Regions from separate parts of the Bacillus sp. SRL337 genome, predicted to be linked through region 3. Evidence: predicted binding sites of a transcription regulator. Region 3 holds the regulator's gene; each other region holds the start of a gene.
The links. Region 3 encodes CtsR, which represses protease genes until heat stress. Its sites were predicted from a motif close to ATGGTCAATAAAGGTCAAACA; they were not measured.
Positions count from the first base shown of each region.

Region 1 (7,707 bases), 1.3 Mb from region 3:
TTCGTACTCATCATAAAAATCATTTGGAAGGTCGGATGCACTATCAGCAAATAATCGAATATTCATTTTGACTAACTACCCCTTATAAATTCATGTATTTGACAGAAATCAACCAAAGCTATATATACTAAGTCTAGCCATTTATAGAAAAAATGACAATGATTTGTTGTTTTTTTCATTTTTGGGATAAATAAAGGAATAAAGATATTTTTAAGGAGGGAACGCAATGTCTCGTGACTTTGTAGTACTGGAATCCAAAAAGGTGGCGGTAGTGCTGTTCGGCGCACTTCTGAACGCGCTTGCCCTTAATTTGTTCCTGATACCGGCAAATGTTTATGCCAGTGGGTTTACCGGGATTGCCCAGCTGCTATCGAGTGTCCTATCGGATTATACACCTTTTGCTGTATCTACCGGTATTCTGCTGCTGCTGCTCAATATACCTGTCACCATATTGGGCTGGCTGAAGGTAGGGAAATCATTTACTTTCTATAGTTTTGTATCCGTTTTGTCTACTACGATTTTCCTTGGGTTTATTCCAATAACTCATCTTTCTCCGGACATTTTGCTCAACGCAGTATTTGGCGGGGTGATTGCCGCGATTGGTGTAGGAATTACGTTGAAATGGGGAGCATCAACCGGAGGAATGGATATAATCGCCATGATTCTTTCCCGTTTAAAGGATAAACCCGTCGGTACATATTTTTTCCTGATGAATTCAATCATCATTATCACTGCCGGCCAGCTTTATGGGTGGGAGAAAGCCCTTTATACCCTGGTTACACTCTATGTATCCACAAGGGTGATCGATGCCATCCATACAAGGCATGAAAAGCTCACCGCCATGGTCATCACCAAGAATTCCACTGAGTTGAAACAAGCCATTCACTCTAAACTTGTCAGGGGGATTACAACGTTACCAGCAAAAGGCGGCTTCACCAATGAAGATAAAGAGATGCTGTTCATTGTCATTACTCGTTATGAATTATATGATTTGGAACACATCATCAGAGAAGTTGATCCGGCTGCCTTTACCAACATCGTTGAAACCGCCGGGATTTTCGGTTTCTTTCGAAGGGACTAATACAAAAAAAGTTGAGAATAATAAAGGGTGCATCCTGAATGAATGGGGGTAAGCCTTTTGAAGAAAGCAGCAGTAATCATAGTTACCATCTTGTTGGCGCTTCATTGCCTGCCTGATACCATGCGCGCGCAGCAGCCTGATTGGAATGTGGAAATCATTCAGGGGCCGGAAGTTGCAGAGATCATTTTCAAGGTAATTAATAACACTCCTGGAGAAATGGTCTTGGAGTTTCCTTCAAGTCAATTCTTTGATTATGAAGTGAGTGACCAGTCTGGTAATAAAGTCTACAGGTATAGTGAAAATAAAGCATTTCTCCAAGCGATTCAAAAAGTGAGAGTGAAAAGCGGCGGTAACAAGGTGTGGCGGGATAAGTGGAAGTATACTTCGTCAGAAGGAAAGCGAATCCCAGCCGGAACCTATACTATCAAGGCATCACTTATGATCAAAAAAATCAATAGGGAACTGGTGAAAAATGATTTCGTTAAAACGTTGGAGATCAAAGCAGAAGCTGAAAATCCTTCTTTTAAGAATGTTGATTTTATCAAAAGTGACGGTTCCTACAAGGTTAAGGGAGAAGCGAATGTTTCTGCAGGTTGTTTTTATTACACTGTGGAAGACGGTCATACTATTTTGAAAGAAGAAGCCCTGGTGAAAGTGAATAAGGAATATCCGAACTGGATCTCTTTTGATTTTGACTTTGAACTGGCTGCCGAGAAGCTTCCAGAAAACCGGCCGGTGCTGCTGAACCTATATGAACGTGATTTGAATGAGGGGACGATTTATCATAATTATACGGTTCGTTTGAATTAAAAGAAGCATTTGGCACTGTGCCAAATGCTTCTGCATTTATTGAAGCTGATTTAATTCGTCCTGTAATTCATGGAGCTGCTGCTGTTCTGCTCTTGTCGTATTGGCATACGCAGATGAAAGAGCGTTTTTCGCACGTTGAATGGTTTGCTGGATGTCTTCGCTGCCTGTGGACGAAGCCTCCTTGGCCAACTGGACATATTGACGGGCTTCCTGAAATAATCGGTTGCCCATTCTATATGCCTCCAAGGGAAGAGTTTTCTACATTTTTTAATTTCTTCGCTTCAGCCTCAGCCAGAGTGGAGTGATAAGGAATGCGGTCATCATGCTTGGAAACCGCATCTTTTCCTTGCTGCACAAATCTTTTGGATTTATTGCTTCTGCCCATCTTCAGCACCCCTTTGTCAGTTTAAGCACCAGCATTCATGTGCTCACTATTAGTATGGACGGAAAGGCAGCTTATTAGTGTGCAGAATTTTTGCCAGCATTGTTAAAGTCTGTTGGAAAGTTCAGCCCAGACGAAGGTGTCCGCTTAAGAATGCTGCAATCCCATCTTCCTCATTGCTTAGAGTAATATCATCGGCGACGCTTTTCAGTGGTTCAATGGCATTTCCCATTGCCACACCGACCCCTGCAAATTTAAGCATTTCAAGATCATTGTCCTCATCTCCGAATGCAATGATCCGGTTTTGAGGGATTTGCAAGTGCCGTGCCACTTTTTCGATGCCGACAGCTTTGTTCAGACCGCTTTTGACAATTTCAATGACGTGCCAAGGTGCTGCCCAGCGGCGGTGATCTATCACTTCGGCATGTACATTGCTGAGGTGTTCCCTTATGCCCGTAACATGCTCTTCATCTGCATGGATCAGCATGCTTGTGGGGGAGTCTTTCAGGTAGCTCCTCAAGTCGCCGGTGGTGACATTTGGCTCACCGAAATTGAACACATCAATCAAACGTTCATCATGGTAATGAAAATAGACATCATCCATTACTTCGGCAATGATATTCCTGAAATTGAAATCAAAGTCGTGGCATGCCTGGACGATATCTTTCGCTACATCGACATCCATAGGTTCATGGAAAATTCCCCAGTCCTTATCAAGGGGATGGTGCACAAATGCCCCGTTGAAATTGACAATTGGTGTATTCAGCACCAATTCTTTGTAATACATTTCGCTTGCTCTGAAGGGCCTCCCTGTTGCAATCATGACTTCATGGCCGTGTTCTTTTGCTTTATGTAAGGTCTGTCTTGTTTTTTCGGAAATTTTCTTTTCATCAGTCAGTAATGTTCCATCTAAATCCAAAACGATTAAATGCTTATCCATACTCATAAAATCAATCTCCAATCATTTTTAACTACATCTATAGTGTATATGTTTCGTAAAACAGAAGTCCACCGTGGTAAACTAATTAATGTAAATTTTACAGTATATTTAAACAATAGAGAATTTATAAAGGAGTATTTCAATGATTACAATTAAAAAAGATCAAGTCGGCAGTATACCGGTCTTGGATCTCAGCTTGGATGAGTTATCAAATGACACGTTGCCAGCAGTTTTTTTCATCCACGGTTTTACAAGTGCCAAAGAACATAATCTGCATTATGCCTATTACCTGGCAGAGAAAGGGTACAGGGTATTGATGCCTGATACACTGCTGCATGGGGAAAGAGGGGAAGGGCTCGATGAAACCCGTCTCAGCACTAAATTTTGGGAGATAGTTCTTACAACCATTGAAGAAGTGGGGATGCTAAAGGACCATTATGTCCAGAATGCCCTGATTGATGAAGGACGTCTCGGTGTTGCAGGCACTTCAATGGGCGGAATCATTACATTAGGAGCCTTGACGAAGTTTCCATGGGTCAAGACAGCAGTCAGTCTGATGGGGTGCCCATCCTATGTCCGCCTTGCCAACGCGCAAATCAGTATGCTGAAAAAGAGGGGGTATAATCTGCCGTATTCAGAAGAAAAACTGAATTCCCTCATGGAAATGCTTGAAAAATATGATTTAAGTATGCAGCCTGAGGTATTGGAAGGAAAAGCTTTGTTCTTCTGGCATGGAAAGCAGGATACAGTCGTCCCATTTCAGCCAGCTTATGACTTTTACAAGTCAATCACAGAAAAGGGTGAACCAAAACTTCGTGATTTACAGTTCATGACGGATGATCTTGGAGGTCATAAAGTAACCCGCGAAGGTGTACTGAGAAGTGTGGAGTGGGTTTCAGAAAACTTGTAGCCCGTTTTTCACAACAATCGTATCACTTTCTATACATATCATTCTTTGTTAAGATAAAAATATAAAAAGGGTTAGATAAGGAGTGAATACTGAAGATGGATCAAGATATGAAAGACAGCATGATGGGTGCGCTCGAACAAGTGGTCGACCCTGAATTAGGCATAGATATCGTCAATCTTGGGCTGGTTTATGATGTTGATTTAGATGATGAAGGAAAAGCAACGGTTACCATGACATTGACATCCATGGGGTGCCCTCTTGCCGGAACGATTGTCGATCAGGTCAAAGCCGCTCTATCCGAGTTGCCTGAAGTCAAAGATACTGAAGTGGATATTGTCTGGAATCCGCCATGGAGCAAAGACAAAATGTCCAGATATGCGAAAATTGCATTGGGCATCAGATAAGGTTTGAAACAGCCGTCCGGGATCATCCCGGGCGGTTTTCTTCATTTGGGATGGGGAGAGAAGGAAAGTAAGTTATGAAAAAACGCATAGGTTGAGAATCATTCCCGTGCAGGGGATTGAGGATGTAACGGATACGGATAGCGAGCCAAGAAATGAGCCTTGAAAAGCTTCACTGAACAATCCAGCAAACTAAAATCAACAAAAAAAGAACGGAATAAAATCCGTTCTCCTAAAAGATCAATACTGCGATACCAACAACCACACAGTAAATCGCAAAGATCTTTAAGTTCCCTTTGGCCATTACATTCATGAACCACTTCAATGAGAAATAGGAAGCGACTAATGAGCCAAGAAAGGCCACTGTATATGGCATCATCATGGTGCTTAGGTCGGGGTCATTCAGCAAGTCGGATAGCCCGAGGATCATCCCTCCAAGGCTGACAGGTATATATAGCAGGAAAGAATAACGCAATGCCGTTTCCTGATTCATTCCTCTTGCCATGGCTGCCACAATGGTTGCACCGGAACGGCTGATTCCTGGAATCAAGGCAACAGCTTGTGCAAGACCGACAATGACAGCATCTTTCATAGTCAAGTCTCCATCATGTTTGCGGCCGCGCAGATTTCTGATCAGCCATAAAGCAATCCCGGTGATGATGAGGGTAATCGCAACCGTCTTGATGGATGATAGGTTATCAGAAATGAAATCACCAAACAATACGCCAATCACACCTGCAGGGATGGTTCCGATGATCAAGTAAATAATAAAATGAAAATCACGTTTATTTTCAGGACTTTTTTCTTTGAAATAACCAAGTCCATTCATGACAAGTCGCATGATATACCCGCGGTAAATGATCAGTACAGCAAACAATGAGGCTGTGTTGACAAGAAGCTCGAAAGTTAAACCGGGCAGATTGATATCCAGGTAGTGCTGTGCGAGCTGCAAATGTCCGCTGGACGAGATGGGGATAGGTTCTGTAAAGCCCTGAAATAATCCAAGAAACAAATATTTCAGCAGCTCAAATGTAGTTTCAGTCATTTAATTTCCTCCAAAGAATAGTTTCTCCACATTTATCTATTTAACATCAAAGTAGGACAGCCTGCAAGACTAAACTGAAAGGCCGGTAAGGATAAAATTGCAGCGGTTGCCGATAGCCTGGTTCTATTTTATCAAAAATATGAGGTGTTCCAGATTGTAGAAAGATATATGGGACGCCAGTTAGCCGTCACTCCTTTTCTGCAGAAGGGAGTAATGACATGGAATGGGCTAAAACAAGAATCATGTTCCAACATAACGATAGGATAAGGGAAAATAAAAAAGCAGCTCTCAAGAATGGCAATAAAAGCCGCGAATCTTTTCCTTTGCTAAAAGTCATAGTAAAAGTAAGCGATTAATTCAATCGCAGTTCCAGTTTGATGGAAGAATGTAATTTTGACATAGAGGGGGAGCTGACATGGGTCAGTCAAGACAATTTCGCTCAGGGCAAAAAGCGCCGAATAATGGAATATATATCGAAATCGGTGAGACAGGCAGCGGGGTCATGAATCCGAAGAAAGTCAAATTGAAAGCGGGGGACCGTTTTCCGGAAACCTCCAACCAAAATCGTTATTGGTCCTATATGCCCAAGTTTTGAAATCGTAAAGTCATCCTAAACCGGATGGCTTTACTTTTTTCTGTAAATAATTATAATGAAAATTAAAGGTCAATAAAGGTCAAATCAAACGGAGGTAATGCTGTGAAAATCGATGGCTTTACTTATAAGGTTCAGGAGGCAATTGCTGGAGCCGGAGAGCTTGCAGTGGAACACAAGCATACAGACATCACCATCCTTCATTTATGGATGGCCCTGCTATTACAGGAGGATGGTTTGTTGAGTTCCATTTATACAAGACTGAACTTAGACAATAATGAACTCATTACTTTTATTAATAAAAAACTTTCTGATCAGCCTTCTGTTTCTGGAGAAGGGATTGCCTATGGGCAGTATTCATCCCAGGACTTCAATAAGCTGTTCCAGGACGCAGACAAGATAAAAGTGAGGCTCGGGGACGACTACTTATCAGTGGAGCATCTCGCGCTGGCCTTGTTTCGCCAGAAAAATCATCAGGTAACCGATTTCTTGGAAAAACAGCAAATCACAGAAGATAAACTTTCTTTCATAATCGAAGACATTAGAGGAGGAGAGAGTGTGAATACCCAAAATCCTGAGGTAAAGTATGAAGCACTAAAGAAATATGGCAGAAATCTAATCGAAGAAGTGAAATCAGGGAAAATGGACCCTGTCATTGGCCGGGATGGAGAAATCCGGCATGTCATTCGGATTTTATCAAGGAAGACAAAAAATAATCCTGTGTTGATAGGGGAACCCGGGGTAGGAAAGACAGCCATTATTGAAGGCCTGGCACAGCGGATCGTCCGCAAAGATGTACCTGAAGGGCTCAAAGATAAACAAATTTTCGAACTCGATATGGGTGCCTTGGTAGCAGGGGCGAAATTCCGGGGTGAATTTGAAGAACGGTTAAAAGCTGTCTTGAATGAAGTCAAACGCAGCAATGGAACCATCCTGCTCTTTATTGATGAGCTGCACACCATTGTAGGGGCCGGGAAAACAGAAGGAGCGATGGATGCCGGAAACCTGCTTAAGCCGATGCTTGCAAGAGGGGAACTTCATTGTATAGGGGCCACCACGTTAAATGAATATAGAAAGTATATTGAGAAAGACCCCGCATTGGAACGAAGATTTCAGCAAGTGATGGTCAAAGAGCCTGATGTAGAGGATACCGTTTCGATCCTGAGGGGATTGAAAGAGCGCTTTGAGATTCATCATGGTGTCAATATCCATGACAAAGCAATAGTGGCTGCAGCTTCTCTGTCTGACCGCTATATCACCGACAGATTTTTACCTGATAAAGCCATAGATCTTGTGGATGAGGCATGTGCACTGATCAGGACGGAAATTGATTCCATGCCCTCAGAGCTCGATGAAGTAACCAGAAAGATTATGCAGCTCGAGATCGAAGAGGCGGCTTTGCTGAAAGAGAAAGATGAGGCAAGCAAAAACCGTCTTGTATTGCTCCAGGAAGAGCTTGCCAATCTCAAAGAAGAAGGCTATGCCATGAAAGCAAAATGGCAGAAAGAAAAAGAAAAAATCAACTCTCTCCAGGAGAAGAAGGAAG
Region 1 is NZ_OZ481793.1:1,363,074-1,370,780, forward strand. Features, by position in the region: gene AC4E8A_RS06640 (DegV family protein) at 1-66, opposite strand, end outside; gene AC4E8A_RS06645 (YitT family protein) at 227-1,081, shown strand; gene AC4E8A_RS06650 (BsuPI-related putative proteinase inhibitor) at 1,139-1,891, shown strand; gene AC4E8A_RS06655 (DUF3813 domain-containing protein) at 1,928-2,122, opposite strand; gene AC4E8A_RS06660 (hypothetical protein) at 2,124-2,276, opposite strand; gene AC4E8A_RS06665 (Cof-type HAD-IIB family hydrolase) at 2,398-3,213, opposite strand; gene AC4E8A_RS06670 (alpha/beta fold hydrolase) at 3,356-4,123, shown strand; gene AC4E8A_RS06675 (metal-sulfur cluster assembly factor) at 4,219-4,527, shown strand; gene AC4E8A_RS06680 (undecaprenyl-diphosphate phosphatase) at 4,757-5,569, opposite strand; gene AC4E8A_RS06685 (YjzC family protein) at 5,985-6,164, shown strand; gene clpB (ATP-dependent chaperone ClpB) at 6,267-7,707, shown strand, end outside.
Region 1: clpB (ATP-dependent chaperone ClpB) is a predicted target of CtsR. The motif match lies at 6,230-6,250, and genes of this name have one in related genera.

Region 2 (7,707 bases), 1.3 Mb from region 3:
CAGCTGACAAATGAATATGAAACAAGGACCCAGGAATGGCTCGATCAGCCAATAGGATTCATACAGGGAGACATGACGATTACCGACCCGCTGGAAGCAAGAATGATCGAACACCCATTGGTTGAATTTATCAATAAAGTCCAAATGGATGCACTGGGAGTGAACATTTCGAATACTGCTTTGTTCAACAACTCTGCAACAGGGTTCCCAACTACAGTGACCATGAGGGATTTAGTCTCGAATTATGTATACCCCAATACATTGACTGCCATTGAAATCAGCGGGAAAGATATGAAGCAGGCATTGGAGCGGTCAGCTTCTTATTTTCTGCTGAATGACAAGGGACAAGTAATGGTGAACCCGGATTTTTCTACACCAAAACCACAGCACTATAATTATGATATGTGGGAAGGCATTGAATATACAATCAAGGTCGGCAATGAAATAGGCAGCCGGATTGAGAATCTGGAATACAAAGGAAAGCCAGTCGATATGGCAGGGAAGTACACAGTTGTGATGAACAATTACCGTGCTGGCGGTGGGGGAGAGTACCCTATGTTTAAAAACCGTCCTGTTATCAAATCAAGCCAAATTGATATGACTGAATTGCTCGCTAACTATTTTATGAGACACAAGAAAGTACCAGCTGCTGTCAACCACAACTGGAAAGTTGTAAAATAGGTATAATAACTTTAAAAGGAAATGATCAAAATGGAAGAAAGAAAAGATATAGAACAATCACTGAAGTTATTTATTGTACTGTCACGCGCTTATAAAGCCATCAATGAGGATGTGCAGGTTTTTATTCAAAACAATGGATTGAATATGACGGAATTTGCCGTTCTTGAACTGCTTTACCATAAAGGCGATCAGCCGCTGCAGCAGATAGGCGGAAAAATACTGCTGGCAAGCGGAAGTATTACGTATGTCGTGGACAAGCTGGAGAAGAAAGGTCTGATCAGGCGGGTGGCCTGTCCTAGTGACCGCCGTGTGACATATGCCCAAATTACAGAAGAGGGAAAAGAATTCATCGGTGAGCTATTTCCACGCCATGAAAAACAAATCCATCAGTTGATGTCTGTATTGGATAGTGAGGAAAAAGAAACAGCGATCGAATTGTTGAAGAGAGTAGGTTTGTCAATCAAGGATTTATCTTATTGATGACCGGGGAGAGTATTCATGAGAATACTCTCTTTTTGCATGGCTCTTTTCGTAAACTTTGTTGCTATCTGATATTAATTCCGAAAGATTATGGAGTAATGAACCAGAAAAAACCCTGTTTAACAAGAGAGAAAAGAGCTTCTCTCTTCGTTCAGAGCGAAAATCGTAGTATGCAGGGGGAAAATCCAGCTTTTGGGATTTTTCCGAAAGCAACAATATATGCGAAAACAGCCTTTTGCATTCAATAATGGCCGGAATTTTTTTGAATGAATGCACAGGCTGTCTCATGAACGCTTCATAGAATCCTTTTTCCTGTTTTTAGATGCACCAGGATGTCTTATAAATTATTATCCAATTTAATCAATTTCTATCTCAACTTGAATTCAACCTGAAGCAAAAAAAGCCATGCTTCCAACCGAGGAAGCATGGCTTTTCGCATTACTTGATCACAATTTCATTATCTTCAATGACAGCAGTCATTTCTTTTTTGCCTGGATGGTCCAGGATGAAGTCCGCAATGGAGTCTTCAAGTGTTTCTTGAATGATTCTGCGCAATGGCCGTGCTCCAAAGGCAGGATGGTATCCATCTTCAACAAGCTTATCTTTGACTTCTTCTGACACAGTCAAATTAATTTCCTGCTCCTCAAGAACTCCATACAATTCATTCAGGAGGATATCAATAATCTTCTTCAAATCATCAGTACCCAAAGAATTGAACTCAACAATATTGTCGAAGCGATTCAAGAATTCAGGTCTGAAAAAATCTTTCAATTTTTCTAAAGTCGATGTTTCTTTCATTGTGTGGCTTGTAAAGCCTACATGTTTTTCTTTGAAGCCGACCCCCGCATTGCTTGTCATGATGATGACAGAGTCTTTGAAACTGACGGTTCTGCCTTGGCTGTCAGTCAGGCGCCCATCCTCAAGGATTTGAAGGAACATATGCTGTACATCCGGATGAGCTTTTTCAATTTCATCAAGCAGTATTATACTGTATGGATTTCTGCGTACCTTTTCTGATAACTGCCCTGCTTCTTCATGTCCTACATAGCCTGGAGGTGAACCAATCAATTTGGAAATGCTGTGTTTCTCCATATACTCACTCATATCCAGCCTGATCATGGAATCAGCAGTACCAAACAGTTCTTGGGCAAGAGATTTGGTTAGCTCTGTTTTCCCAACCCCGGTTGGACCGATGAATAGGAATGAACCAATTGGACGATTCTTGTTTTTAAGACCTGCCCTGCTTCTTCTGATTGCTTTGGCAACTGTTTTTACTGCTTCTTCCTGCCCGATAACCTGGCTGTTCAGTTTAAACTGGAGTTCTTTCATTTTTTTATGTTCATCTTCCTGAAGTTTTCCTACAGGAATCCCAGTTTTCTTTTCAATTAATTCTTTGATAAGATCAGAGTTCACTACAGGATAGAGGTTATCATCCTGGTTTTCTATCGTTCTTTCCAGCTGAACTTCTTCGTCCCTCAGTTTGGCTGCAAGTTCATAATTCTCTTCAGACAGTGCGGCCTCTTTCTCTGCTGCAATTTGAGAGAGTCTGCTTCGGCCTCCATCTATAGTTTGATGCCCGCTTCTCAGGTTTTCGTGAGAGCCTGCTTCATCAAGGAGATCGATTGCTTTATCCGGCAGGAAACGATCCTGAATATAACGTTTTGAAAGAATGACACAGTTTTCGATCGCTTCGTCGCTGAACCTCACCTCGTGATAGTCTTCATATTTTTTTTGCAAGCCTTTCAATATCTCAATTGCGGCTTGTTCTGAAGGCTCTTTGACGTGAATGGGTTGAAAGCGTCTTTCCAACGCGGCATCTTTCTCAATTTGTCTGTACTCTTTCAACGTCGTCGCACCGATCAACTGCAGTTCCCCTCTTGCAAGGGCAGGTTTAAGAATATTTCCTGCATCCATGCTGCCTTCTGCAGAACCTGCGCCGACAATCAAGTGAATTTCATCGATGAATAACAGGATGTTCTTTCTGCTCTGAAGTTCTTCAATCAGGGCTTTTATGCGTTCCTCGAATTGGCCTCGGATACCTGTGTTCGCTACTAACGAGGCAACATCCAGAAGATAGACCTCTTTATTCAGTAGTTTGGATGGAACCTCACGATTGGCAATCTTAATGGCTAAGCCTTCTGCAATTGCTGTTTTCCCGACTCCAGGCTCCCCGATCAATACAGGATTATTTTTATTCCTCCGGTTTAAAACCTCAATCATTCTATCTAGTTCATCATCCCGCCCGATGACTGGGTCTATAAGGTCAGCCTTGGCAAGTTGTGTTAAGTTCCGGCCGTATTGATCCAAGAAGGACTTCTCTTTGTTTCCTTCCTGTGAAGTTGATTTATGAAAAGCCTGGTGCTCTCCTCCAGCTCCACTCCCACCAAAGAAATTTTGGAAAGGGTTATTTGGAGAGCTGCTCATTTCCTTTTCATTTGTATAGCATTCATGACAGAGAAATAATGATTTTTTGTGACCATTAACGTTAAAATGCAGGTTTATTTTGGCAGTGTTCTCTTGGCAATTTTGACAAAGCATAAATTATTCCTCCTAAATAAGTATTAGTTCTTTGACTTTGATTAACTTTGACTAAATTTATATTTTAAAAAGAAAAGACATAATATAGTTTGATCATCTTTGACCTATTTTTCATTATACTTTGACTAATTTTGACTTTCAAGCAATCTGTTTAAGGCAATTATTTCCTCTTGTGAAGAAGGTTTGTACTTCTTAAATGCCCTGCTTGTACATAAGGTTAAATAGCGGGCTTAACAAATTAAAGCTGCGATAAATAATTTGCAATACAACAAGCATGCGTAATGAGGTGAAATAGATGAAAAGATGGAGCGGTATATTTCAATTAGCGGCAGTTTACGTTGGTACTATCATCGGAGCGGGGTTTGCCACTGGAAGGGAAATTGTTGAATTCTTCACCAGATTTGGTTTCATTGGTTTGATCGGCATCCTTATCAGCGGATATTTATTTATATTTCTAGGTTCTAAAATCATGGTCAAAGCACATGAAATCAAGGCAGCATCTTATGAAGAATTTAATGAATATTTATTTGGTAAATGGTTCTCGAAATTCATGAACATCCTTATGATGCTCATGCTTCTTGGGGTAACGGCCGTCATGTTATCAGGTGCAGGGGCTGTTTTTGAAGAGCAGTTAAATATGAACAAACAGACAGGGGTACTGCTGTCAATCTTCCTTGGATTCATCGTAATGGTAATTGGCATGAAAGGGTTATTCGCAGTTAATACCCTCGTTGTTCCCACCATGATTATCTTCAATATTTCCATTATGCTGACCATTATTGTTGATCCTGATTTTTTTGAAGCCGTACTGAGAATACCTCACGCAGAGGATGGATGGAAAGCAGTCATAAGCCCTTTTACGTACGCAGCTTTTAATCTGGCGATGGCTCAAGCAGTCCTTGTGCCGGTTGCCGCCCAAATCAAGGACATCAAAACAGTAAAATATGGTGGGATCCTTGGAGGCGTTCTGCTTACGGTGATATTGGTGTCGAGCCATTTCACACTGGTAATGATACCGAATGTTACTAGTTATGAAATCCCTATGGCAATCGTAATGAAAAGTATGGCAGGCAGCTTATATGGTATCTACATTTTCATAATCTTTGGAGAGATATTCACTTCCATTATTGGCGGGGTTTTCGGCCTGGAGAAACAGATGGCCAATTATTGGAATGGGAAAAGAATCTTCATAACTCTTGGTATATTTCTCATTGTTTATCTTCTGAGTTTCTTTGAGTACAGTCAGCTGCTTTCCTATTTATATCCTCTATTCGGTTATCTGAGTTTATTGTTCATCATTTTGTTGTGGATGAAACCGGACGAATCCAACTGATAGTGGGAAGGGAATAAACCTCAGAAAAACAGCCATCATAGAAAAGACGCTAAAGGAGGGATTGTTCATGACAAAATCAAAACATGAAAAAGAAAGGCAATGGAATGTTAGAAAACAGGATCAGCATCCCCATGGGAAAGTGGAGTCTTATAAAGAGCTGGAAGGAGAAACCATCTCAAAAGGGAAACAGTAATGAGGACGGATATTCGTCAAGAAACCACGCGAAAAGGCAAAAGCCTGGTACTCCTAAATGGAGAATCCGGGCTTTTGGCTGTTAGGCTTCAATTATTTTATAATTTTTATGATTGACAACTGTTTTTTCTTCCAGCTCAAGGTCGCGGTAATTCTCCATGAATGTCAGGTCGACGATGACAGAGTTTTCATTCACTTTTTCAACGATGCCTTTTAAGCCGTCCCGAAATTCAATTAGGTTACCTACTTCTGCTTTTTTCACAAAAATCTCTCCTTTGTCAAAAGTTTCAGAAACAATTAATTACAGTTTGCCTTAAAATTACAAAAAGGTAAAGGGCTTTATTATAATATTATTCTAATAATCTGTTTATTTGTAAAGAGAAATGACAATTTTCGGCTAATTTTACCGTAGGAAACGAAGATGTTCCCATTTTTTGATTAACGGTGGTAGAATAAAAGTGTTAAAAAGCTATAGTAGGCTAATAAATTTTTGAAAAGTAATGAAAGGGGGAAAGTGAGATGGATGATCAGGAGATACTGGCGATCCTCGACGAGTTAAGAAGTGGAGAAGTCAGGGAGTACAGAGTACAAAAAGGGGAGTTCTTGAAATTCAGGCAGCATTTGATCGCTCAGGACGATTTTAAACATTTTAGAGGGATTGCCCAGCAAGGCGGGGATATTATATACACCTATTTGGAAACACCAAGAAGTTAAAATCTGCCTATAAATGGGCAGGTTTTTTTTGGATACAAGAGATCGGAGGTTTGTGTAAAAGAGAAACAGGAAAAATGAAGAAAAAAGGAGGCCAATGATGAATTACAATAAAACAGCGATTGTGACGGGCGGCGCCAACGGAATTGGTAAGGCCATCGTGAAGGAACTTTATAAGGAAGGATACACCATTATCCTTGTTGATAAACAGGAAGAAGATGGTCTCCGGTTTTCAAGGGAAATAGATGCTGCTGGAAATAAGGTCATCTTTAAAAAGTGCGATGTGGGAAAGTATGATGATGTGAAGGCATTATTTTCAGTCATTAAAGAAGAGTTCGATAAAATTGATGTTCTGGTGAACAATGCCGGGGTATCCAAGTTTAAGGATTTCTGGGAAATGGAGGCATCAGACTGGGAGGAAGTGATTTCGACTAATTTAAGCAGTGTATTCTTCCTCAGTAAAGAAGCCGCGCCGCTAATGAGAGAATATGGCGGAAGTATTGTCAATATGGCGTCTACAAGGGCAACTATGTCAGAAGCGAATACTGAGGCATACTCTGCAAGCAAGGGCGGAATCATTTCTATAACCCACGCGTTAGCTATTACGCTGAGTGATTATAATATCCGTGTGAACAGTATCAGTCCCGGCTGGATAGAAACAGATGATTATGAAGCATTGAGAGAAGTGGACCATTCTCAGCATCCATCCAACCGTGTCGGCAGACCTGAAGATGTTGCCAGGGCATGTATCTTCCTGTGCCATGAGGAAAATCATTTCATTAATGGTGAAAATCTTGTAATAGATGGCGGCATGACAAGAAAGATGATTTATGAACACTGATCATAATTCCTTTTGTAGCCGCACGAGATTAATGGTTCCAACTAACACACCAAATGATAGGCAGGATGCTTCATGACATAATGAATCCTCCGATTGATGATTTCATAAGGGTTAAATAGGCAGCAGATTAGCGAATCTGAATGCTTTGTAATTTATATAAGGGATAGAAAAGAAGCAGAAAAAATCACTGCTTCTTTTTTATTTCTTTTGTAAAAGTTTTCAATGTGTCGATGATGAACTGCTCAGTCTTTGAATCTTCAGCCGCCTTGAATCCATACATAAATCCCGTTCCTGAAGGCCTTTTCCATATGGGATGCCCGGCAATGACCATTTCGTGCCCGTTCATGTTGAGATAAATCTCCATGTGAAAGTCAAAGCGGTCAACAGGCAGATTGAATTTGGTCTTGAACCTCATCCCTTTAGGACTTATATCAAGAATATGCAAACTTCCTTCCTTTGTGGAAATCAGCTCATTTTCTTTTTGAAGCATTATTTTGAATCTGCCTGGGAAGGTGTCTTTAAAGGTATATCGAAAGGATTCATCTCGTTTAAACGGTTTCATTCTCCCACCCGCCTATTCGTCTTTTTATTCATTCTATCGGAACATTAGGAGTTAGACAACAAATGAAGAATATTTGGAAGATTTTAAATAAAAAGAAGTTCTTGTGATATAATTCATGGGAGAATGGGGGGGTCCGTATGTTCGTCAATAGATTAAAAAATGAAATTGGAAAAGTAATGGTAGGGATGGATAAAGAAGTAGAATTGGTAAGTATAGCCCTTTTGCAGGGAGGCCATATTTTGTTTGAAAGCGTTCCGGGTACAGGTAAAACGATGCTTGCGAAAACCTTTGCAGGCTGTATTCAATCAAGTTTCTGCAGAATCCAGTTCACGCCTGATGTCCTTCCGAGTGACGTAACGGGTATTCAAT
Region 2 is NZ_OZ481793.1:1,455,675-1,463,381, forward strand. Features, by position in the region: gene AC4E8A_RS07125 (bifunctional metallophosphatase/5'-nucleotidase) at 1-681, shown strand, start outside; gene AC4E8A_RS07130 (MarR family winged helix-turn-helix transcriptional regulator) at 703-1,161, shown strand; gene AC4E8A_RS07135 (ATP-dependent Clp protease ATP-binding subunit) at 1,600-3,699, opposite strand; gene AC4E8A_RS07140 (YkvI family membrane protein) at 3,995-5,032, shown strand; gene AC4E8A_RS07145 (DUF6254 family protein) at 5,100-5,225, shown strand; gene AC4E8A_RS07150 (YkvS family protein) at 5,307-5,486, opposite strand; gene AC4E8A_RS07155 (hypothetical protein) at 5,744-5,938, shown strand; gene AC4E8A_RS07160 (SDR family NAD(P)-dependent oxidoreductase) at 6,033-6,776, shown strand; gene AC4E8A_RS07165 (PilZ domain-containing protein) at 6,961-7,338, opposite strand; gene AC4E8A_RS07170 (AAA family ATPase) at 7,476-7,707, shown strand, end outside.
Region 2: AC4E8A_RS07135 (ATP-dependent Clp protease ATP-binding subunit) is a predicted target of CtsR. The motif match lies at 3,786-3,806, and genes of this name have one in related genera.

Region 3 (7,707 bases):
AGTAACGGAGGCGCCCAAAGGTTCCCTCAGAATGGTTGGAAATCATTCGCAGAGTGTAAAGGCACAAGGGAGCTTGACTGCGAGACCTACAAGTCGAGCAGGGACGAAAGTCGGGCTTAGTGATCCGGTGGTTCCGCATGGAAGGGCCATCGCTCAACGGATAAAAGCTACCCCGGGGATAACAGGCTTATCTCCCCCAAGAGTCCACATCGACGGGGAGGTTTGGCACCTCGATGTCGGCTCATCGCATCCTGGGGCTGTAGTCGGTCCCAAGGGTTGGGCTGTTCGCCCATTAAAGCGGTACGCGAGCTGGGTTCAGAACGTCGTGAGACAGTTCGGTCCCTATCCGTCGTGGGCGCAGGAAATTTGAGAGGAGCTGTCCTTAGTACGAGAGGACCGGGATGGACGCACCGCTGGTGTACCAGTTGTCTTGCCAAAGGCATCGCTGGGTAGCTATGTGCGGAAGGGATAAGTGCTGAAAGCATCTAAGCATGAAGCCCCCCTCGAGATGAGATTTCCCATCACTTTATGTGAGTAAGATCCCTGAAAGATGATCAGGTAGATAGGTCTGAGGTGGAAGCGTGGCGACACGTGCAGCTGACAGATACTAATCGATCGAGGACTTAACCACGTTAAAAAGCGCAGGCGGCTTTTAATAGCCGCCGGAGCTGGATTGCAAAATAGCGAAACTCGGAACCCTTTCAGATTCTTCATGACCTTTATCTAGTTTTGAGAGAACGATGTTCTGTCAACTTCATACAGTCTGGTGACTAAGGCGAAGAGGTCACACCCGTTCCCATGCCGAACACGGAAGTTAAGCTCTTCAGCGCCGATGGTAGTTGGGGGATCTCCCCCTGTGAGAGTAGGACGTCGCCAGGCATTCAAAAGAGTACCCGAAGGGTGCTCTTTTTTATGGAGAAAAAGGAGGATAAACCAAGAGTGTTTAGTTCTGATCCTTGATTCAAGAGCACAGCTCGGGCGGAGAGGAGCAAGAAGGTCAAGGACGCGAGGGAGAGAACACCGGAGTGGGCTCTGCCCATGAGGATGTGAACGAGCGAAGCGGACAAAGAGATTCGCCGCTCATCGCCGTCCGAGCCTTCAGTGGCGATGGAAGTTGGGGCTCCCCCTGTGAGAGTAGGACGTCGCCAGGCGACCAAAAGAGTACCCAAAGGGGTGCTCTTTTTTTGTGTGAGAGAGAATCAGAAGAACGAGCAGATTGTGTAGTTCCGGCCTTTAATCAAGAGCACAGCTCGGGCGGAGAGGAGCAAGAAGGTCAAGGACGCGAGGGAGAGAACACCAGAGTGGGCTCTGCCCATGAGGATGTGAACGAGCGAAGCGGACGAAGAGATTCGCCGCTCATCGCCGTCCGAGCCTTCAGTGCCGATGGTAGTTGGGGACTCCCCTGTGAGAGTAGGACGTCGCCAGGCAATCAAAAGAGTACCCGAAGGGGTGCTCTTTTTTATGGAGAAAAAGGAGAATAAGCCAAGAGTGTGTAGTTCTGACCTTTGATTCAAGAGCACTGCTCGGGCGGAGAGGAGCAAGAAGGTCAAGGACGCGAGGGAGAGAACACCAGAGTGGGCTCTGCCCATGAGGATGTGAACGAGCGAAGCGGACGAAGAGATTCGCCGCTCATCGCCGTCCGAGCCTTCAGTGCCGATGGTAGTTGGGGACTCCCCTGTGAGAGTAGGACGTCGCCAGGCAATCAAAAGAGTACCCGAAGGGGTGCTCTTTTTTATGGAGAAAAAGGAGAATAAGCCAAGAGTGTTTAGTTCTGACCTTTGATTCAAGAGCACTGCTCGGGCGGAGAGGAGCAAGAAGGTCAAGGACGCGAGGGAGAGAACACCGGAGTGGGCTCTGCCCATGAGGATGTGAACGAGCGAAGCGGACGAAGAGATTCGCCGCTCATCGCCGTCCGAGCCTTCAGTGCCGATGGTAGTTGGGGACTCCCCTGTGAGAGTAGGACGTCGCCAGGCAATCAAAAGAGTACCCGAAGGGTGCTCTTTTCTTATGGAGAAAAAGGAGAATAAACCAAGAGTGTGTAGTTCCGGCCTTTAATCAAGAGCACTGCTCGGGCGGAGAGGAGCAAGAAGGTCAAGGACGCGAGGGAGAGAACACCGGAGTGGGCTCTGCCCATGAGGATGTGAACGAGCGAAGCGGACGAAGAGATTCGCCGCTCATCGCCGTCCGAGCCTTCAGTGCCGATGGTAGTTGGGGACTCCCCCTGTGATCGTAGGACGTCGCCAGGCATTCAAAAGAGTACCCGAAGAGGTGCTCTTTTTTTGTGCGAAAAAGAATCAGAACGAACAGGTTGTGTAGTTCCGGACTTTAATCAAGAGCACAGCTCGGACGGGGAGGAGCAAGAAGGTCAAGGACACGAGGGAGAGAACACCGGAGTGGGCTCTGCCCATGAGGATGGGAACGAGCAAAGCGGGTGAAGGGCTACTCTACCAAATAGCATAAACGAAGAAAATTCCTGTGGACGCACTTAATCTGAATCAGACATAATTCACCTCCGATTAGATGCTATTAAGAAGATATGCCGCAATTAATCAGAAATGGGTACGCCACCAGCCTGTTTACGAAGCTTCATTTCTCACTAGTAATCACTGATCAGATAACTCTTCATTTAAAGTTACTCATTTTAATTGAAATCGAAAAGGATTGAGAAGTATTCTTGTTCGCAGGTCTTTAAAACTGGTTTGACGCATAACTTTCTTTTTACAAGCAAAACTAGCAAAGATTAGGTATAACCACTCAACTTCAGCACATACCTCAAAATTTCTACCTATCCATCCGCCGGTCTCACCACGATCTTTATTTTAACGGAAAGCTCTTTCATACCGCATCAAGATATACTGTTGGTCAGGATTAATACTCAATCTGGCACGATAATCCCCAACACGGCATAATTATAAATTCAATGTGCCACCGATTCACACCGCTACCAGATATTAATACATAATATTCTTAATGGACAAACCAGGGTTCTTTTTATTATTTACCTAATAAATCAAAATTCATATGTTTAAAGGAACCCTGCATCTGGGAAAACTTTTAAGGCAGTTTAATGGATTGCAATGACAAGTTGTTCTGGTGTATAATCTTAGTCAAATATAGTCAAAGTCAAAAGAGGAGGAGGCCTGATGAGGAATATTTCCGATATCATCGAAAACTATCTTAAGAGGGTTTTTGAGGCAAGCGGCAATGAAATTGTTGAGATCAAGCGCAGCGAGATTGCCGATAAGTTTCAGTGTGTCCCCTCCCAGATCAACTATGTGATCAATACCAGATTTACAATCGAAAGAGGCTATATGGTCGAAAGCAAGCGGGGCGGTGGAGGATATATCCGTATCATGAAAGTGCAAGCCCTTGACCATGCCCATCTTGTAGATCAGTTAATGGCGTTGGTTGATAGCAGGGTTTCTCAAAGTTCTGCTGAAGATCTGGTATATAGATTGGTTGAAGAAGAGGTTATTACGTTAAGAGAAGCGAAGATTATGATAAGTGTTATGGATCGCTCGGTGTTGTATCTTAATTTGCCAGATAGAGATGAACTAAGGGCAAGGATGCTGAAGGCGATGCTGGTCACATTAAAATATAAATAGGAGAGGTGAGTTGAATTGATTTGCCAGGAGTGTAATGAAAGACCTGCCACTCTCCATTTTACAAAGATTGTGAACGGGGAAAAGACGGAAGTCCATTTGTGTGAAAGATGTGCTAAGGAAAAAGGGGAAATGTTCATGTTTGAGGGCTCTCCTGCCTTTTCAGTCAACAGCCTTCTTTCCGGACTATTGAATTTGAGTCCTGCAATGAAGCAGCAGGAGGCTCAGATCCAACGGCAGGAAGTTTTGCAGTGCGAGAAATGCAAGATGACATTTCAGCAGTTCATCAATGTCGGCAGGTTTGGCTGTGCGCATTGTTATGAAACATTCAAGGATGAGCTGACCCCGATTCTTCGAAGGGTTCACAGTGGAAATGTTGAACATCATGGAAAAGTCCCTCAGCGGATGGGTGGCACGATTCATTTAAAGAAAAAACTTACTGGTTTAAGAGGCCAGTTGCAGCAGTTGATCCAAGATGAGGAATTCGAACAGGCAGCAGGAGTGAGAGATGAGATCCGCTCCCTTGAGAAGGAAATCCATCAAGAGGGAGGCGATAAGTAATGTCCTTGGAGAAATTCCTAAGCCAGGCTTCAAGCTCATGGATGAGTGAGGAGGGGCCAAACTCGGATATCGTTCTGAGCACCCGGATCCGGCTTGCGCGCAACTTGAATGAGTACCTTTTTCCAACTTTATTCTCTGCTGAAGAAGCGGATACGATCATTGAAAAAGTGAAGGGTTGTATTTGTGAAGAGTCAGGGGAACATGGGAATCTTGAATTTTTAAAGATGTCTGAGCTGCAGCCGCTTCAAAAGAGGGTGTTGATGGAGAAGCATCTGGTGAGTCCGAATCTCACGGATGATACAAGCTATGGAGCTGTTGCTCTTTCTGAAAAGGAAGATATCAGCATCATGGTAAATGAAGAAGATCATATCCGCATTCAGTGTCTATTCCCTGGATTGCAGCTGCAGGAAGCATTAACGAAAGCAGATGAAATCGATGACTGGCTGGAAAGTAAGCTAGATTTCGCCTTTCATGAAAAAAGCGGTTATCTTACTTCCTGCCCGACCAATGTCGGTACTGGGATGAGGGCTTCGGTCATGATGCACCTTCCAGCTCTTATCATGACACAGCAGATGAACCGTATAATTCCCGCCATCAACCAATTAGGACTTGTGGTAAGAGGAATTTACGGGGAAGGCAGCGAAGCATTAGGTAACATATTTCAAATTTCCAATCAGATCACTCTCGGGAAATCGGAAGAAGATATTGTGGACGATCTGACCGGAGTCGTCAAACAGATTATTGCTCAAGAACAATCAGCGCGGGAAGCATTAGTGAAAACTTCCAACATACAATTAGAAGACAGAGTGTTCCGCTCCCTCGGTGTCCTGGAGAATTGCAGGGTAATTGAGTCGAAAGAAGCAGCAAAATGTTTGTCGGATGTGAGATTGGGGATTGATTTAGGGTATATAAAGAATATATCCCGCAATATTTTAAATGAATTAATGATTCTTACCCAGCCAGGGTTTTTACAACAATATTCAGGCGGACCGCTCCGCCCAGATGAAAGAGACATAAGGAGAGCGGCCTTTATTCGGGAACGGCTTAAACTTGAGAATAGAAGTAGTTAGGAGGAGACGAATATGATGTTTGGCAGATTTACAGAAAGAGCCCAGAAGGTATTGGCTTTAGCCCAGGAAGAGGCAATCCGTTTATCTCATAGCAACATCGGAACAGAACACATTCTGTTGGGATTGGTCCGTGAAGGTGAAGGAATCGCAGCCAAAGGATTGACAGCCCTCGGACTTAGCCCTGAAAAGATTCAGAAAGAAGTCGAAAGCCTGATTGGGAAAGGCAAGGAGAATTCCCAGACCATCCACTATACACCAAGAGCCAAGAAGGTCATTGAACTATCCATGGATGAAGCCAGGAAACTCGGTCATTCCTATGTTGGGACAGAGCATATCCTTCTTGGGCTGATCAGGGAAGGTGAAGGTGTGGCTGCCCGTGTGCTGAACAATCTCGGGGTGAGCCTGAACAAAGCAAGACAGCAGGTCCTTCAGCTGCTTGGCAGCAACGAATCAAATGGGCATCAGGGCGGCACAAGCACCAATGCCAACACGCCAACGCTGGATAGCCTGGCAAGGGACCTGACAGCTATTGCAAGGGAAGACAGCCTTGATCCTGTCATTGGAAGAAGCAAAGAGATTCAGCGTGTCATTGAAGTTTTAAGCAGAAGAACCAAGAACAATCCTGTATTAATCGGTGAGCCTGGGGTAGGTAAGACAGCGATAGCTGAAGGTCTTGCCCAGCAGATCGTCAATAACGAGGTGCCGGAAATCCTTCGTGACAAACGCGTTATGACGCTGGATATGGGTACCGTCGTTGCCGGAACTAAGTACCGCGGGGAATTTGAGGACCGTCTAAAAAAGGTTATGGATGAGATAAGACAGGCGGGCAATATTATTCTCTTCATCGATGAACTTCACACACTGATCGGCGCAGGCGGAGCAGAAGGAGCAATCGATGCGTCCAACATCCTGAAGCCTTCGTTGGCGCGAGGCGAATTGCAATGTATCGGGGCTACTACTCTTGACGAGTACCGTAAATATATTGAAAAAGATGCGGCTCTGGAAAGAAGATTCCAGCCTATCCAAGTGGATGAGCCTACGGCAGAAGAGTCCGTACAGATACTGAAAGGTTTGCGTGACCGTTATGAAGCCCACCATCGTGTATCCATTACAGATGAGGCGATCGAAGCGGCAGTCAAGCTTTCAGACCGCTATATCTCAGACCGTTTCCTTCCGGATAAAGCGATCGATTTAATTGATGAGTCCGGTTCGAAGGTGAGACTGCGTTCATACACAACTCCTCCTAACCTGAAAGAGCTTGAAGTGAAGCTTGAAGAAATTAGGAAAGAGAAAGATGCTGCAGTCCAAAGCCAGGAATTTGAGAAAGCTGCTTCCTTGAGAGATACAGAACAGCGTTTGAGAGAAGAGCTGGAAGATACGAAGAAAACCTGGAAAGAGAAACAGGGACAGGAGAATACGGAAGTCACAGTCGAGGACATCGCCAAGGTTGTATCCAGCTGGACCGGCATCCCTGTCAGCAAGCTCGCGCAGACGGAAACGGATAAGCTTCTTAAGTTGGAAGAAATCCTGCACTCCCGTGTTATCGGCCAAGATGAAGCTGTAAAGGCTGTATCGAAAGCTGTAAGGAGAGCGAGAGCAGGTTTGAAAGATCCGAAGAGACCAATCGGTTCATTCGTTTTCCTTGGCCCAACCGGTGTCGGAAAAACAGAATTAGCCAGGGCATTGGCTGAATCTATGTTCGGTGACGAGGAATCAATGATCCGGATTGATATGTCAGAGTATATGGAAAAGCATTCGACCTCCCGTCTTGTTGGTTCACCTCCGGGCTATGTAGGATATGAAGAAGGCGGGCAGCTTACCGAAAAGGTACGCCGCAAGCCATACTCCGTCATCTTGCTTGATGAGATTGAAAAGGCGCATCCTGATGTCTTCAATATCCTTCTTCAAGTGCTTGAAGATGGCCGACTGACTGACAGTAAAGGACGTACTGTCGATTTCAGGAATACGGTTTTGATCATGACATCAAATGTAGGAGCCGAATCCCTGAAGAAGAATAAGTACGTTGGCTTCAACATCCAAGATGGAGAACAGGATTACAAAGACATGAAAGGGAAAGTGATGGAGGAACTGAAGAGGGCCTTCCGTCCGGAATTCCTGAACCGAATTGATGAAATCATTGTCTTCCATTCTCTTGAAAAAGAACATTTGAAAGAAATCGTGTCATTGATGTCCGATCAATTGACCAAGAGATTAAAAGAACAGGATATTTCCCTGGCACTTACAGAGGCAGCCAAAGAGAAAATTGCGGATGAAGGCTACGATCCTGAATATGGGGCACGTCCGCTTCGCCGTGCCATCCAGAAGCATATCGAAGACCGATTATCGGAAGAACTGCTGAAAGGTACAGTCCTTACAGGCCAGCAAGTCCTCATTGATGTAGAAAATAATGAGTTTACTGTGCGGATGAAAGAAACGAGCAATACATCTTCTTAAAGAAAAGTTAAACAATCAAG
Region 3 is NZ_OZ481793.1:113,071-120,777, forward strand. Features, by position in the region: rRNA gene AC4E8A_RS00560 (23S ribosomal RNA) at 1-631, shown strand, start outside; rRNA gene rrf (5S ribosomal RNA) at 763-879, shown strand; gene AC4E8A_RS00570 (CtsR family transcriptional regulator) at 3,141-3,605, shown strand; gene mcsA (protein-arginine kinase activator protein McsA) at 3,621-4,163, shown strand; gene mcsB (protein-arginine kinase McsB) at 4,163-5,233, shown strand; gene clpC (ATP-dependent protease ATP-binding subunit ClpC) at 5,246-7,687, shown strand.

Region 4 (7,707 bases), 860 kb from region 3:
ATTGTAGAAAGGGCATCGATTGTAGAAGAATCAGGGTTGCCATTGTAGTCGCCGGATACAAGCGGCTCTTCGCTGTAACCAAGGATTCCTTTAAGGTCGCCTTCAGATGCTTGTTTGAAAGCATTGTTTACGTCTTCCACAGTTACATCTTTGTCCAGCTCAGCAACAAGGTCAACAAGAGAAACGTTTGGAGTCGGTACACGCATTGCTCCACCATTCAGCTTGCCTTCTAGTTCTGGAAGAACAAGAGAAACTGCTTTTGCAGCACCTGTTGTTGTTGGGATGATGTTTTCAGCAGCTGCACGCGCACGACGGTAGTCTTTGTGCGGAAGGTCAAGGATCTGCTGATCATTTGTATAAGAGTGAACTGTTGTCATCATACCGCGTTTGATACCGAACTTGTCGTTCAATACTTTTGCGAATGGTGCAAGACAGTTTGTTGTACAAGAAGCATTAGAGATAACATCATGGCTTCCTGCTTCGTACTTGTCTTCGTTAACACCCATAACGATTGTGATGTCTTCATCAGAAGCCGGAGCAGAGATGATGACTTTCTTAGCGCCTGCCTCAATGTGTTTTGCAGCATCTGCACGCTTAGTGAAACGGCCGGTAGATTCAACGACTACGTCTACACCAAGATCTCCCCATCCAAGTTGAGCAGGGTCGCGTTCAGCAAGAACTTTGATCTTTTTGCCGCCGACAACAAGAGTGTCACCGTCAACTGTCACTTCTTGATCAAGCTTTCCGTGGATACTGTCATATTGTAAAAGGTGTGCAAGCATGTTAGCGTCTGTCAAGTCATTGACTGCTACAACCTCAACGTTATCGTTTTTTAAAGATGCGCGGAAAACATTACGTCCGATACGTCCAAATCCGTTAATTCCAACTTTTACTGTCATGAATAAAGTCCTCCTTTAAAATGGTTAAGGAAATTTTATATATTTCAAAAGGTATTACCCTTTTAAAAGCTGTTTCGCTGCACCTTCATCCGTTATCAGAATCGTAGAATGAGGCACACTTTTGAAATAGGCTCTGATCGCCTTCGCCTTTGACCGGCCGCCCGCGACCGCAATGACGTTTGATTTGTTTCTCAAATCTTCAAGCTGCAGGCCGACAGTCGTCACTTTATGTACGACTTCGCCTTCTTCGTTAAAATAATAACCAAAGGCTTCCCCGACTGAATCTCCCGCAAGGATCTTTTTGAGGGTTTCTTCACTGGTTTTCCGGCGTTCAGCCATTGTGACCGCATCACCGATACCGTGTAGGACGATATTAGCAGACTTGATCAGGTTGAGAACATCCTTGATTTCTGGTTCTTTAATGAAAGATTTGTACACTTCTGTACTGACCTGATCAGGGACATAAAGCACACGGTGTTTGGCACCTGTCCTTTCTGCCATTTTGGCGCAGATCGTATTGGCTTGATTTTTCACATCTTCGCCGATACCGCCCCTTGCCGGAACGAATAATACTTCGCGCTGGGCAAACTCAGGTGTCAGCTTTTCTGCAACAGCCGCCATCGTAGATCCCCCCGGTTACCGCGATGATATTATCTCCAGACAGAAGATCTTTCATACGCATTGCTGCCGATCTGCCTAATTCTTCTTTTACCCAGGGAGACTCTTCGCTATTCCCCGGAACGATAAAAACTTCATGAAGATTGAGTAAAGCTTTCAATTCCGCTTCCATGGAATCAATCCCCGTTATCTCTCTCATCATGTCAGCTGTCTTCCTCAGAAGCAGTTCCCCTTCAGCCGTGATGATCATTCCTGATGATTTAATCTCGATCAAATCCTGATCTTTCAGAAACTCGACTTCGCTTCTAAGGACTCTTTCCGTCATCCCGAGCGACTGGGCGAGGCTTCTTCTTCCAACAGGCTGCATCAATCGTACCGATTTGAGGATTTGATGTCTTTTTTGCATAACCTGGAGCAGGTCTGGTAATAATCGTTTTTGTATATCAATGATTGATTCCATCAAAAAGCTCCTTCAAGTTAGTTGGATGGACTTGATACGTCCCTCTTAGACATATTGTGTCCCACCGTCCGCAAAAAAAATTCATCCCTGCTTTCAACGTAAGTTTACCAAGGGATGAATCAGAATTCAACTATTATACCTCAAGATTTCTCTTGTAAACGTTTACTTATTGTAAAATAATCAATTTGCCCATACTGAACGATTTCCCCGTCGATTTCAACCACTGGAATCATCAACCCAAACCGCTCAGTCAGCTCGTCACTTTTGTCGATATCATACTCGGCCATGTCAAATGGAATGTCTTCTTTTATAAGCTTGAGCATGAGTTTTGCATCTTCACATAAGTGACATTTTCCTCTTGTATAAAAATGAACCTGAAGCCTTTTCGTTTCATTCATATCTTTTTCTCCTTGTGGAGGATGGAATGTCGAGCTGGTCCCTGTACTTTGCCACCGTTCTTCTGGAAACCTTCATTCCTTTTTCCTTTAATTTGGCTGTAATCGCCTGATCAGATAAGGGCCTTTTCTTATCTTCCCCTTTGACCATCCGAGTGATTTCGGCCTTGATTCCTTCTGAAGAAACCGAGTCCACATCTTTCCCTACACTACTTACAAATAAGGCTTTCATTTCGCAGGTGCCATAAGGTGTACCGATATACTTCCCTCTGACGGCTCTGCTGATCGTCGATTCATGCACACCTATTGTCTCTGCCACTTCTTTTAAAGTCAAAGGTTTCAGCTCCCCGGGTCCGTATCTGAAGAAGCCCTCCTGCTTTTCAACAAGGCATTTCCCGACTTTGAGCAAAGTGGCTTTACGCTGATCTAGCATCTTCAGTATCCATTGAAACTCCTGCTTTTTATCCCGCAGGAACTTGATTCCTTCACTATCCTGTGTCGACGAGATTTGTTGTTCGTACCCACGATTGTATTGAATTTTCATGATGCTTCCACCAAGCAACTCGACTTCCAGCCCGCCTTTTTTTTGCGTGACGTACATTTCCGGCCGTATATACTGAGGTGGTTCCGTAGTGAATCTTGCTCCAGGCCGGGGATTTAGCGTTTTGAGGTAATCAGCAGTCGATTGAACATCGGCCAGCGTGATGACCAGCTCTTTGGTGATTTTCTTCCAAGTCTTTTCACAAAAATCAACAAAATGGTGTTTGATGATTGGATAGGCATGTTCTGGGGCTTTGACATCCCTCTCTATTTGCAGCAAAAGACATTCCTTCAAGCTCCTCGCCCCGATGCCGGCAGGTTCCAGGCTCTGAAGAATTTCTATATAGTTTACCAGATTCGGTATTGGAGGCAGGCTTTCTGCATCGGCTGGCAAGTACCCGTTCTCATCCAGGCTGTCAAATAAAAGAGACAACCGATGACGATCTTGGTAGGTAAGCGTTTTCAAATCAAGTTGTGAAAGAAGGTACTCCCATAACGCAGGCTGCTGGACCGCTACCTCTTCAATCCAATCAATACTCATTCCGTTATTTTCACGCATTCTATTATACCGTTCCTCGAAAGGAACAGGTTCAAGCTGAAGAAGCGGGTTCTCCAGGGCTTTATTCTCCAAATAAGCATTCAATTCCTGGGAGGAATACTGCAGCAATTCAATCGCTTGTGTCAGCTGCTGGGTCATATTCAATTTCAATGATTGCCGCTGCCATAATCCGGTATTGAGCTTCATCCTTGATCCCTCCTCTCCTTATTCTACAACAGATAAGAAGGTTCGTGTATGGAAATTAGTAGGCAGGAACTACGCAGGCTAGTGGGCTCACGAAAAGCGGGCTAGTTCAGGCTATTTTAAATATAAACTTCCGGCTTTGTAGAGTTGGTGTGTTGGAAATTATCGTTTTCGTCGATAGGGTAGTGATTTCCGCCGAAAGATATGCCTGTATCGCCGATTAATGAGATCGTATCGCCGAAACTCACCCCAAAATCGCCGATTTAGGGCATCGAAACTAAAAAACCTCAAATCCCTGTTTCCAGGAATTCAAGGCGAGTATTATTCTATTATTTTTTCGGTAGTTCGCAGCCGTTTTCATCACAGACAACGCCGTCTTCACTGTCGCTGTTCAACAATGTGATTTTATTTTCTTCTTCTTCTGCGATTACTTTTTTCAAAGCCTGAACAAATACTTCAGCAGGCTGAGCGCCTGTAAGGGCATATTTGTTATTGATCAAGTAGAAAGGAACACCGGTCACACCGATTTGCTGTGCAGCCTTCTCATCCGCCCTGACTTCGACTGCCATCTCGTCGCTTGCCAGCATCTCTGCAACCTCTTCGCGATCCAATCCTGTTTCAACAGCCAGCTCCGTCAATGTTTCATAATCTCCAATATGTTTGGATTCTGTAAAATGGGCACGAAGAATCCGTTCCGTCATTTCTTTCATCAGGCCCTTTGTTTTTGCATACATCACCAAACGATGTGCATCAAAGGTATTGGTTTGAATCATTGTATCCATCCGATAGTCCAAGCCAACTTCTTTCGCCATGTTCACCATGTTCTGTGTATTGGCTTTGGCCTGATCTATACTCATGCCGTATTTCTTGGCGAGCTTCTCATATATATTATCCTTAATGTCCCGCTCTGCTGTCGGGTCCAATTCGAAGCATCTGTACGTCACTTCGATTGGATGATCAATCTGCTTAATAGCGTCCTCCAGACGCCTTTTGCCAATATAGCAGAATGGTCAAGCGAAATCAGTCCACATTTGAATGTGCATAGTTATCCCTCCAAATCATTATTCACCTATAGTATAGATTGTGTTTTGGAATTTTACACGAAATTTGCTTTGCTGGCTTATGCAGAAAAAAGCCCCTGCGCTGAAATCAGCACAGGAGCCTTTAGTACGCCCTCGGAGGGAATCGAACCCCCATTTTAAGAACCGGAATCTTACGTGCTATCCGTTGCACCACGAGGGCAATCAGTACGACAAGCGTACGAAATCTTATTATAGTTCAGAAACGAAGGAAATGCAATAGTTTTTGAGGAACAGAGTTTGCTCTTTGAAGGAAAATGGATTTTGTCCTGCTAAGAAATAAAATCTAAGTGACGTTTGCCTGCAAAGTATTGATGGGCCCATTAAGATTCTATAAATTTGCTTCATAACAGCCTAATTGTCTCCTGCCCCTTCGTTGATTGAAGCGGAGGGTGTCCGACCTCCTGCGGTATTAGCGGGACAGGTGAGACCCCACAGGCAAAGCCGAGGAGGCTCACCGCCCGCCCCGCGGAGTCGGACAACCGGAGAGGAAATCATAAAAACATAATTTCGCTAAACAATAATCTTTTATTCACATTAAGCATAGTTTAAAAAAGGATTGGATGGGTATGATGTAGAAAGGATTGTCGAGGGAAAAATAAGCTTTTAAAGAGCTAGTTGTTTGACCTTTATTGACCAACTGGTGTATTATTATCAGTACATAAAGTATTTGTATGTTTCAAACATAACATTAATTGATCGAAGGAGGAAATAAGATGAACTTAATTCCGACAGTTATTGAACAAACGAACCGCGGTGAACGTGCGTATGACATTTATTCCCGCCTGTTGAAAGACCGCGTTATCATGCTGGGAAGCGGCATTGATGATAATGTTGCCAACTCCATCGTTGCGCAATTGCTTTTCCTTGAATCAGAGAATCCGGAGAAAGATATCTCAATCTACATCAACAGCCCTGGCGGAAGCATCACAGCTGGTATGGCAATCTATGATACGATCCAGTATATCAAACCTGATGTACAAACAATCTGTATCGGTATGGCTGCATCAATGGGTGCATTCCTTCTTGCAGCAGGTGCAAAAGGGAAACGCCTTGCCCTTCCAAATGCTGAAGTCATGATTCATCAGCCGCTTGGAGGAGCACAAGGTCAGGCAACTGAAATTGAAATTGCGGCAAAACGCATCTTGTTCTTGCGCGAGAAATTGAACCAGATTCTTTCTGACCGCACTGGCCAGCCTCTTGAAGTGATTTCCCGCGATACAGACCGCGATAACTTCATGACTGCTGAAAGAGCGCTTGAATACGGTTTGGTCGACCGCATCATTACAAGTAATGATATGAACGACAAAAAATAATTTTGTTAAAGAAAGAGCATCTGTCCTGCAGGTGCTCTTTTCTTGTTCCGTCAGGAGTGCTGGAAATGGCCGGGCTCGGCGATAGACTGGCTGAAGTCGTCGATAGGAGGAAGAAAGTCGTTGATAGAACGGGAAAACTCGATGATAGAAGCCCCAAACCCGTCGATAGGAGCTGAAAACTCGACGATAGCCTCCTACTCCTCCCTCCTTCCTAACCAAAAAGGGTGCCTGGTACAAATCAGACGTTTTGTACCAGGCACCACATAAACAAAACAAAAACCCCACCTGAAAAGATGGAGTTTAAGGTCAGCTTTCTTTCTGGACGAATTCAGTGAGGTGTTTCACTGCTTCTTCTTCGTCGGAGCCGTCCGCAATCAAAGTGATTTCTGTGCCTGAGCTGACGGCCAGGCTCATCAAGCCCATGATGCTTTTGGCATTTACTTTCTTGCCTTTCCTCTCTAAGAACACTTCTGAAGTAAAACGGTTGGCTTCCTGTACGAATAGAGCAGCAGGGCGTGCTTGCAAGCCCGTTTTTAATTTTACCTCTACTTTTTGTTCGATCATGCTTCTTTCTCCCCTTTGCCATATATGGTTAATGTTTTACTTTTTCACCAGAGCGCAATTTTTCTGCGATTTCATCTATTTTTCTGAGTCTATGATTGATGCCTGACTTGCTGATGGTTCCCCCTGATACCATTTCCCCAAGTTCTTTCAATGTAACATCCTGATAGGTGACTCTCAGTTCGGCTATCTCCCTGAGTTTGTCCGGCAGGATTTGCAATCCGGCCGTCTGTTCGATAAAGCGGATGTTTTCGACCTGTCTTAAAGCGGCCCCTATCGTTTTATTCAAGTTGGCGGTTTCACAGTTAACAAGCCTGTTGACCGAGTTTCTCATATCGCGGACGATCCGTACGTCTTCAAACCGGAGCAGGGCTCCATGGGCACCCACTACATTCAAGAATTCAGTGATTTTTTCCGCCTCTTTAAGGTATGTGATGAAGCCCTTTTTACGTTCCAATGTTTTGCTGTTTAATCCAAAACTGTTCATCAGCTGAGACAGGGCCTCATTGTGCTCCTGATACAGTGAAAAGATTTCAAGATGGTAGGAAGAGGTTTCCGGGTTGTTGACCGATCCTCCCGCCAGGAAGGCACCCCGTAAGTACGAACGGCGGCAGCACTTCTTTTGGATGAGCGGTGCAGAGATATCATGGATGATTGTAAATCCCTCGCCCAGAATATGGAGATCTTCCAATATTTCTTTCGTGTCCTCATTCAGGCGTACGATGTAGATGTTGTTCTTTTTCAGCCGCATTTTTTTACGGACCAGAAGTTCAACGGGTGTGTCATAATTTTTCTTGATCAATGAATAGATCCGCCTTGCGATCGCTGCGTTTTCTGTCTGGATGTTGACGACAAGGGATCTGTTGGCAAAGGACAGCGATCCGTTCATTCTGATTAAAGCGGATAATTCTGCCTTTGAGCAGCAATCCTTCAGATCAAGATTGGTTAATTCTTTTTTGGTAACTGACGCAAACGACATCTCTTCACCTCCCTAAGACAAACGCTTGCATATCTTGCGTTGGCCATGCCGTTCTTATTGCTGCTTAGAACCCAGCAATTTAGTTTATTCACTACTCTCGAGATTTGGTTTACTGATG
Region 4 is NZ_OZ481793.1:3,912,341-3,920,047, forward strand. Features, by position in the region: gene gap (type I glyceraldehyde-3-phosphate dehydrogenase) at 1-899, opposite strand, end outside; partial or broken gene AC4E8A_RS19785 (sugar-binding transcriptional regulator) at 954-1,977, opposite strand; gene AC4E8A_RS19790 (glutaredoxin family protein) at 2,118-2,375, opposite strand; gene rpoN (RNA polymerase factor sigma-54) at 2,368-3,657, opposite strand; gene AC4E8A_RS19800 (DsbA family oxidoreductase) at 3,984-4,652, opposite strand; tRNA gene AC4E8A_RS19805 (tRNA-Arg) at 4,825-4,896, opposite strand; gene clpP (ATP-dependent Clp endopeptidase proteolytic subunit ClpP) at 5,450-6,049, shown strand; gene AC4E8A_RS19815 (HPr family phosphocarrier protein) at 6,356-6,613, opposite strand; gene whiA (DNA-binding protein WhiA) at 6,642-7,589, opposite strand; gene AC4E8A_RS19825 (gluconeogenesis factor YvcK family protein) at 7,674-7,707, opposite strand, start outside.
Region 4: clpP (ATP-dependent Clp endopeptidase proteolytic subunit ClpP) is a predicted target of CtsR. The motif match lies at 5,353-5,373, and genes of this name have one in related genera.